3 regions of the Paenibacillus sp. LT-B23 genome follow, and region 2 is predicted to be linked to each of the others. Evidence: a T-box and tRNA genes for the amino acid it is inferred to sense, from the RefSeq annotation. Region 2 holds a T-box; the other regions hold tRNA genes.
What was found. The T-box of region 2 lies ahead of leuS (leucine--tRNA ligase). A T-box ahead of a tRNA ligase gene usually reads a tRNA of that ligase, here a tRNA-Leu.
Positions count from the first base shown of each region.

Region 1: it encodes a tRNA-Leu, which carries the amino acid that the T-box ahead of leuS (leucine--tRNA ligase) is inferred to sense. The anticodon was not compared.
Region 3: it encodes a tRNA-Leu, which carries the amino acid that the T-box ahead of leuS (leucine--tRNA ligase) is inferred to sense. The anticodon was not compared.

Region 1 is NZ_JBSQBM010000008.1:140,277-143,557, forward strand. It holds gene ACWXW9_RS12055 (glutathione peroxidase) at 464-940, shown strand; tRNA gene ACWXW9_RS12060 (tRNA-Leu) at 1,088-1,170, opposite strand; gene ACWXW9_RS12065 (urease accessory protein UreF) at 1,434-2,123, shown strand; gene ACWXW9_RS12070 (XRE family transcriptional regulator) at 2,477-2,698, shown strand; gene ACWXW9_RS12075 (helix-turn-helix domain-containing protein) at 2,826-3,209, opposite strand.
Region 2 is NZ_JBSQBM010000004.1:31,294-34,574, forward strand. It holds gene ACWXW9_RS07005 (class I SAM-dependent DNA methyltransferase) at 1-303, shown strand, start outside; gene ACWXW9_RS07010 (tautomerase family protein) at 390-776, opposite strand; T-box leader at 951-1,208, shown strand; gene leuS (leucine--tRNA ligase) at 1,270-3,281, shown strand, end outside.
Region 3 is NZ_JBSQBM010000003.1:516-3,796, reverse strand. It holds gene fabV (enoyl-ACP reductase FabV) at 1-868, opposite strand, end outside; gene ACWXW9_RS04800 (hypothetical protein) at 1,061-1,351, shown strand; gene ACWXW9_RS04795 (CGNR zinc finger domain-containing protein) at 1,326-1,427, shown strand; tRNA gene ACWXW9_RS04790 (tRNA-Leu) at 1,556-1,639, opposite strand; gene ACWXW9_RS04785 (N-acetyltransferase) at 2,058-2,495, shown strand; gene ACWXW9_RS04780 (GNAT family N-acetyltransferase) at 2,592-3,095, opposite strand; gene ACWXW9_RS04775 (hypothetical protein) at 3,145-3,281, opposite strand, start outside.

The DNA.
Region 1 (3,281 bases), on a different contig from region 2:
CGTTGCTGCTTCATTCACTTAATTTGAAATTACGTCTTGAATCATACACCCGCGCAAGGAACACTGTAAAGCTCACCTGCAGGGTTATAAATCGGTCTTTGGAGCAAAGAAGATTAATAATAGCGCTTACAATTTGAATATCCTTCTCCCAGCTCCTTCAAGCTCGGTTTTTCATCCCTTTTTGAAAATGACGGGCATGTCAATATTGGCGTATGGAGAGCATTTTTTGTCCCTTTTTTGTAAAAGAGAAAGAAAAACTGCTGTATGCACCTGATAAACGCCGATTGAGCCTGTTTTTACGATGAGAAGCACCGCAATTCGCCCCATTTGCAGTACCATTTGCCGTTTTGAACAAAATACAATTTTACAGTTTCAGACAGTGCAATACATCTATTATAGACTTGCAACCCTTCATTAAATTGCTTACAATTTAATTGTAAAATATTAAATCAGGAGGGATACCATGACCGTTTATGAATATGATGCACAAACCCTGCAAGGGAAAGAGATTCCGTTGTCCACATACGAAGGAAAAGTTCTGCTTATCGTGAATACAGCCAGCAAATGCGGGCTAACCCCTCAATACAAGGCGCTACAAGAGCTATATGACCAATACCATGAGCAGGGTCTTGAAATCCTGGGGTTTCCCAGCAACCAGTTTGCCAAGCAAGAGCCGGGCTCCAGCGAGGACATTTCGGAGTTTTGCCAGATTAACTATGGAGTTACGTTTCCGATGTTTGCCAAAACAGATGTCAATGGCGATCAGGCACACCCTTTATTCCGCTACCTCACCCGGACAGCTCCGGGCGTACTAGGCTTCAAAGCGATCAAATGGAATTTTACTAAATTTTTAATTACACGCGAAGGTAACGTATTTAAGCGCTACGCCCCACAGACAACTCCGGATAAACTGGCGGGGGATATCGAGAAGCTCTTGTAGCAAAGCTTACAAGCCACTTCATCACTGTTCACAAGCAGCCGAACCAGGCGGCTGCTTGTGTGGCTAGGAAAAAGGGATATAACAAAAAAGCATCCCTTCACGTCAAAAACGTGTCAGGATGCTTTTTTAACTGTGTCTTGCATGTAATGCGGTCGAGAGGACTCGAACCTCCACGGGCGTACGCCCACTACCCCCTCAAGATAGCGTGTCTGCCATTCCACCACGACCGCAAATTCTAATGTTTTGAGGCAACAGATTTATTATACTCCCTTGTATTCTATTTGTAAACATAAATACAATAATTGTTTTAAAAGTCATATAACCTAACATATAAATGCTATAAAAATATTTAATTTGACATACAAGCATCTTGAGTGTAAATATATATTACATAATATCATTGAAATTTTTCTTAATCTGATTTTTAAAGTCACCTAATATAACATAAAACTATACCCTAAGGAGGCGAACCGCTTTGCAAAAAGGCAATCGTTTGCTGAACTACGCATTGCTGTTGGACCCTTCCCTGCCTGTCGGTGGCTTCACTCGTTCCTACGGGCTAAAGGAGCTGTTTCGAAATGGTCGTTTAACCTGTCTGCAAGACCTGGAACACTATGCACGCACCGATCTGCATCCTCAATTCACATCCCTCGATGGCATGGCTATCAAAAGCCTTTATATCGCTGTTCAGCAAAATGATGGTTGGCGTATCGCTCTTATTGATAAAATGCTGCACGCCCAGCGTTCTTCCCTACAGCAGATGAAAGAGTCACGCCTATCCGGCCAACGCCTCCTCAAGCTCGCTAAGGCTTTGTACCCTTGGCTTGAATTCGACCAACTCGAAGCTATACTCATCCAATACAATGCGATTGGCACACTCGCAACCGTTCATACCTGGATTAACGTTTCTCTTGGAAATGATGTAGAGCAAACCATTCACGGCTACCTTGCCGCGGCAGTGTCCTTCTGTGTCGAAGATGCTTCCAAACTACTCCATCCTCCTTATGAGGAAAAAAATCCTGTTATTCAACGAATGACCAACGAGCTTCTAGACGCATGGAAACAATTCAACACCCCTGAGACTGAGCCAACCGCATTTCAGCGTCGCCTTCTGCAAAGACACTGGTCCAACTCCTACATTACGCAGCCACCCTATATGAGCAGCAACCACCAGCGCGGGTAAGATTCGACTAATTCCTTCGTCTGTCCCCATTATACGCCTCAAGCATCCCCCTGATGCCTGTTTTCCCCCTTCCAGCACAACGCCAAAAGCACTTCCACCACTTTTTTTCAGTGGCAGAGTGCTTTTTTTATCCAGATTACAACTGACATTTCTCACATTTACAGGCTCTGGATGGATTATTCAAACCATTTATCACTTAAATAAGTAATAAATTTATCTCAATTACGTATTTTAGATTGTAAAAACACGTATAAACGTGTATCATAGTTTTAGATGGTTAATTCTAACATGTTTACTGATGATTATTATAACACACCAATTATTCCGCAAGAATCCGTAAGGGGCGATTTCACTTGAACAACAAAATGCCTGTCACCTCCTTCGGGTGGGCCATCAAACAAAGGCTTGTCGAACTTCGGCTGGATCAGAAAACATTTTGTGAAACGCATAGCATCCCGCCTTCACGCTTGTCCAATCTGATTCACGGCACCCGCAAAGCACAAAGGTACAGAAAACAAGTTGCTGCAATCCTCAACATCGACGATAACGATTATAAGGAGGCATCACCACTCTGAAACCAACGATGTGTGCGTCCCCCAAGCATGCGGCACGCTATAACATCGGCAACCCAAATAAACTCGTCAATCGAACCCGTCGGTCCGTTTTACGGGTTTTCAACCTGAGTGATCTTTAGCGAGAAGATCATTCAGGCTGTGTTTTGTCATTCTCACCTTTTTGCTTACGATATTTCGCAAATTCCACATATTCTAATATGAAATTCTGTTCTTCTGTATCCAGATCCTCTGCCTGGCAATTCAATGGCCCCATCACTCCAAAAAAATAAGCAGCCTTCTGCTCCTGAAGTACGCCCTCACCCGGCTTGACGCCTTTCATTAACCAATCCAGCGACACATTAAAAAAGTCCGAAATCTGGATTAAATGCATCGTTCCCGGTGTTGTTTTGCCTCTTCTCCAGTCTCCAAGATTCCCCGAGCTGATTTTGAGCTTTTCACAAAACGCCTTCTTCGTCATTCCCCGATCCTTAATCAAGGCTTCAATCCGCTGATAAATCGTTTGGTCTCCCAAAATTATCCCCTCCGACACCCTAACTTTTCTTGAACTATTCCCAAAATTCCAACCTTCATTGCAACCATACTT
Region 2 (3,281 bases):
TATGATGAAGAGCAGCCCTTTGTACTGGATGAGCGCTCCATTTCATATATCTGGACTTGTGCGTTGGATGCTCCACGCTGTGAAATTGAGCATCATCTCAGCATTTTTGCGAGAGCAGAAAATGAAGGGCGCGATGTATACCAGCGGTTCGAGGAAATTCATGTGCAACGTGCCTATGACCCGGACTGGATGAAAACGGAATTGTCCAAAGCCGGTTTTCGCGATGTGAAAGTATATGCGGACTTTGAATGGGTAGAAGCAGTAGATGACGCGGCCAGATTATTTTATGTTGCTGTAAAATAGTGTAGCTTCATCAAGTGAATATGGGAAAAAGAAAGACGCTTTTCATGATGACATGAAGGGCGTCTTTCTGCATAAGAGCTTCGAAATTATATGTTTACTTTATAGTTCAGTTGAAGTTCATCACCCGGTACACCACGAATGCCCCAATTCTGTTTCGGTGTCTCAAATATAGTAATTTCAAGATCTTGAGGGGCAATGCCTAAATCGTCAATTCTTTGGAAGAGCAGCTGGATGAGGTGCTTTTTAGCCTCTGTTGTTCTGCCTTCAAACACACTAATTTCAATAATGGTGTAAGCCTCCGAGCGATCGTGGGCAAATATGAAGTCTTCCTGATTCATAGGGAAAAAACGATGAAACCTTTTGTCGGGGGGATATTGGAAGGCATCCACCACAGCGGAATGAATCACATCTGAAAGTTGCTCCTTGATCGGATTCAGGGCTTCTTTTATTCCGTAAATTTTAATTTGTGCCATATCTCAGCTCACCTTTCTCATCTCAACTCATCTCAATCTGACTCGGAGTTATTATAAAACATTTGCCTCCGTGTGTCATGGAGAAAACGAATGAAGTTGGTGTTTAGCACCAAATGTAGTCCCTATTTGACTTTTTTCGCGGTTTTCAATATAATAGTGCCATTATTAACGGTTAAACAATCGCTGATGAGGAATAGTAGTTTTGTCTGGACATGTAGAGAGCCGGCGGATGGTGCAAGCCGGTTGACAGTGCAAAGTGAACTCGCCTCGGAGATATGCGCCCAACGCAGGAATGCCCTATACAGGTGCTTGAACCCTGTTATTAACCCGCATCGGATCACCTCCGTTATCAGGTGCAAAGGGAGTAGAAGGCGAAGAACGCTTTCTGCTAACTAGGGTGGTACCACGGGAATATAACCTCTCGTCCCTAGCGCTGACACGCTACGGGATGCAGAGGTTTTTTTGTTGCATACCGTTTGAGGAGGAAATGACAATGACAGACACACAGCCGAAGCACGGCTATCAACCGCAAAGTATTGAACCAAAATGGCAGAAATATTGGGATGAGAACAAAACGTTCCGTACCGGGGAAGAGCCGGGCAAACCGAAGTTTTATGCTTTGGATATGTTCCCGTACCCGTCTGGAGCTGGTCTGCATGTAGGCCACCCGGAAGGATATACGGCAACGGATATTGTTTCACGGTATAAAAGAATGCGCGGCTACAACGTACTGCATCCGATGGGTTGGGACGCCTTCGGTCTGCCTGCCGAGCAGCATGCGCTGGATACAGGAGAGCATCCACGTGAAATTACGGTGAAAAATGTAAATAACTTCCGCCGTCAAATCAAATCGCTTGGCTTTTCATACGACTGGGATCGTGAAATTAGCACAACAGACCCGGATTATTACAAATGGACACAGTGGATTTTCATCCAGCTGTATAAGCGCGGTCTTGCTTATGTAGCTGAAGTGCCTGTGAACTGGTGTCCTGCATTGGGAACGGTGTTGGCGAATGAAGAAGTAATTGACGGCAAGAGTGAGCGTGGCGGTCATCCGGTTATCCGCAAACCTATGCGTCAATGGATGCTGAAAATAACGGAATATGCTGATCGTCTGCTGGATGATTTGGAGGAGCTGGATTGGTCCGAAAGCATTAAGGATATGCAGCGGAACTGGATCGGCAAGTCTACCGGGGCAGAGGTTCATTTTCCAATTGAAGGCCATGACAAGCAACTGACGGTATTTACAACCCGCCCGGATACGCTGTTCGGCGCAAGCTACTGTGTGCTGGCTCCTGAGCAGGAATTGGTGGATGTTATCACTACACCTGAGCAAAAGGATGCGGTCAATCAATACCGTGAACAAGCTGCCCGTAAAAGCGATCTGGAGCGCACGGATTTGGCAAAGGATAAAACGGGTGTCTTCACAGGCGCTTATGCAGTGAATCCAGTGAACGGTGAAAAGCTGCCGATCTGGATCGCCGACTATGTGCTGGCTGGCTACGGAACAGGCGCGATCATGGCTGTACCAGGTCACGACACACGTGACTGGGAATTTGCGAAGCAATTCGGGCTGAATATCATTGAGGTTGTCCAAGGTGGGGACGTGGCTAAAGAGCCATACACCGAGGATGGTCCGCACGTCAATTCAGGTCCGCTGAATGGACTTACGAATGAGGAAGCAATTCCGAAGATGATTGAATGGCTGGAAGCCGAGGGGAAAGGACAAGGCAAAGTAACGTACCGTTTGCGCGATTGGCTTTTCAGCCGTCAACGCTATTGGGGCGAGCCGATTCCAGTGATTCATCTGGAAGATGGAACGATCAAAACAGTTCCTGAGGATCAACTGCCACTCGTGTTGCCGGAAATGGATAACATCAAGCCTTCAGGCACGGGGGAGTCTCCGTTGGCGAATGCGACGGACTGGGTAGAAACTATTGATCCCGAGACGGGCTTGAAAGCACGCCGTGAGACGAACACCATGCCGCAATGGGCAGGAAGCTGCTGGTATTACCTGCGCTATATTGATCCGCACAATGATAAAGAGCCTGTATCCAAGGAGAAGCAGCGCGAATGGCTGCCTGTGGATCTGTACATCGGCGGTGCGGAACATGCGGTTCTTCACTTGCTGTATGCCCGTTTCTGGCACAAGGTGCTGTATGATATCGGTGTTGTGGAAACGAAAGAGCCTTTCTACAAGCTGGTCAATCAGGGTATGATTCTGGGCAACAATAATGAAAAAATGAGTAAATCACGCGGTAATGTCATCAACCCTGACGATATTGTGAATACGTTTGGCGCCGATACGCTGCGCATTTATGAGATGTTTATGGGGCCGCTGGAAGCGACCAAGCCATGGAGCGAAAACGGGGTTGAGGGAGCGCATCGTTTTCTGTCCCGCGTATGGCGCCTGTTCGTTTCCGAGGATGGTAGCCTGAACGATAAAATTACAAATGAAGGCGGCAGTGATGAGTTCAATCGGACTTGGCATAAAACGCTGAAAAA
Region 3 (3,281 bases), on a different contig from region 2:
GCAAAGAAATATACAGAGGCACGACTGGAATAGCGGAGCTGGACTGTGTAACCAAAGCTTTATTTACAGAAACGTAGGCTTTTCCAGCATAACGCTCCAGTTGCTTCGTTAAGGTATGAGCAGTGGCCTCCAAATCATTTTTGGCTTTGCCAATGGTTCCTTTACGGTAAATAGCCTCCGTGATTTCTGGGCCAATATATGAGTAAGCCAGTGTGGTTACCCCTTCCGCCAGCAGATCAGCTTCTTCCAGCGCTTTTAGCCATAAGGACCAATCTTCGCCCCCCATTACTGTTATCGTATTTTCAATTTCCTCTTCCGTAGCCGGCTCCAGCGTAATCTCCGATACGACACCTGTATTGGTATTCACCGTTTTATCAGAAAAAGGCTGCCCGATGGGCTTGAGAACGGAGTTGAAGGTTTCACCCGTATCGGGATGCGTCCGTCGTGGTGAGGCGACACTATACACAATCAGATCTACCTTGCCCAGCTTTTCCTTAACCAGCTTCAACGTCTCCTGCTTGATTTCATGGGAAAAAGCGTCTCCATTAATGCTTTCTGCTATGTAGCCCGCTGCTCTAGCCGATTTCTCAAAGGCTATAGTGTTGTACCATCCAGCCGAGGCTGTGCGTCCTTCTGAAGCGGGGCGTTCATAGGATACACCTATGGTATCAGCTCCCATACCAAAGCTGGCAGCAATGCGGGAAGCCAGTCCATAGCCGGTGGAAGCACCGATCACAAGCACCTTTTTGGCTCCTTGTATTGACGGACTTTCTTTGATATAGTCGATTTGACGATTGACATGAGCCGCACATCCTCCTGGATGCGCAGTAGTACAGATAAAGCCACGGATTTTCGGTTTAATAATCATTGCAAGGGCCCCCTACTTTGGCATTCATTTAATATAGATGGAATGGTTGTCCAAGTCATAACTATATAGCAAATCAGCTTGAGGCTCAACCTTTTACGGGCGTAATACAGCAGTCAACATCTCTTTGGTGACCTATTGCAAAGTTATGGAGTGTTATGCGATGAAACGGTAGCTCGGAAGGAGCTAACAGCCGTGCGTGCTTACCGCGACAGCCTGCGTGATTTGATTATGAATGGAAGTGATGAGCAACTGGGAGAATTTCTTACGAAGTTTGAATTACGGTCCCCCCTCCGCCCACGATTAAATGCACAGGGAGACGGCAACTTTCGTTATGTGTACAATCCACCTGATAAAAACACAGGCAGCTTGGCCGACCGTATTCTAGCGGTCTGTTCACATACGCTCGGAAGAGAGCTGGCCCTGTACGGAAGACCAAGACTTAAAGTCTGCGTTTCAGATCCAAATATTTTCCGATCATTCTAAAAACGGACTACAGCGGTTTTGTAGCAAACGGTGCTCCACCCGTTATCATGTCAAGAAACACCGAGAATCACGATGAAATACACGCTCAGGTAAATGACTAATGCTACGCTCATCCCTTTGATATTGCTACCAGCGCTGTAGATAACATAAAAAAGGTTCATCATTGCTACAATGAGCAATGATGAACCTTTTTTATGTTAATGATGCGGTCGAGAGGACTCGAACCTCCACGGGGGTTAGCCCACACGGACCTGAACCGTGCGCGTCTGCCAATTCCGCCACGACCGCATAGTATGTAATCATGCCGATGGTTTATCTATGTAACAGGTCCATAAATAATGCCTAGTACATATAATCACCGTAATTAAGATTATATCGCCCATAGAGAATAAAAGCAAGCCATTTTTACGTTATATTTTCCATATATAATTCCACAAAACATGTGAAAACGACTGGATTTCTCTTACCATATATGGTAATATAGGCGCATCAGGAAAGGAGGTGCGTCAACATTAGTAATCAGATGTTGAACGTGTCCCTTACCCGGTCCGCCATTCTCTAATTCTCAGAGATGACGGAGGCGCGGGATACGGATCAATGCTTTAAATAAGCGCTACGGGTAGAAAGACCGTCTACGGACGGTCTTTTTTATGTTAAACACCACACTATCGTAACCAAATTACATACTGGGAAAAGAGGTCATTCTATGTCTATTCGACCGGGGAATGTGGAAGAGTTTAAAGATTTAGCATCTATATGGCTGGAAGCTTCCATAGAGGCCCATCATTTTATTGATCCACAATATTGGACATCACAGGTTGACGAAATGGAAGACAAATACCTTCCACTAGCTCAACACTACGTTATTATACAGGACGATCACACTATTGGTGGCTTTGTTTCTATGATAGATGAATATTTGGCGGCCTTGTTTATACGAGTAGATTCCCAACGAAAAGGGTATGGCAAGTTACTATTAGATTGGATTAAGAAGCAACATGATCAGATCCAATTGAAAGTATACCAGTCCAACACGAAGGCATTTAACTTTTATACCAAAAATGGATTTATCATTCAAGAGGAATCCGTTGATCCAGAAACCCGTGAAAAGGAATTTGTAATGGTTTGGACAAAGCATAAGTAACATTATCTCAATGAGGCCAAAGGCTCTGCTCCCTTAAAAATTCGGTAAAAGCAGAGCCTTTTATATTTTACCTACACCAATATATATGTTCTCTCATTACAGCCCGTAAACCTCAGTATATAAAATTTGTCTAAACGGCGCAAAATCCTGCTCTGTTAGCGCATACGGATAGCTCATAATTTGAAGCCTCAGATCGGCCTGCCCTTCCCTCAAAGGAGGCTGTACATACTCAAAATCGTTGAGATGGAATCCCAAGCGTTCATAAAAACCAATTCTTCTCCGAGTCCATTCATCCACTGGTGGCTCAACCTCCAGTACTACCAGTTTATCGGATTGCGAAATAAATCTGCTCATGAGCTTTTTGCCTAACCCGCCACCACGTATAGCCGGGTTTACCGCAATATGCTCTACAAACCGAAAATATGTAAATTCCCAGCCTGCCAGAAAAGCGATTGTATGCCCTTGCTCATTCTTTTCAGTGATTATGCGATAAGAAGGATGAGTAAGCAGAGCCTTCTGCGACGCAAAAGTTCTGCATTCCGTTTCAGGAAAAGAAGCTTCCATAATCGCATACACTTGGGAAAATTCAAGTTCGTTCATTTTATATGTTCAACTCCTTTTATTCTGATTTCCCTTTTCAACTGACATTTTAGATCTTGTACAATTCCGTAAGCGTCAGCAAAATATGCTCCAACAGCTCCGGGATATCCTCCATCTGATCTTCATTAATTTGTCTGGAAAATTGAAGCTCAATCTTGTTTTGGTACGTAGTTGCCTTCTCCCCGT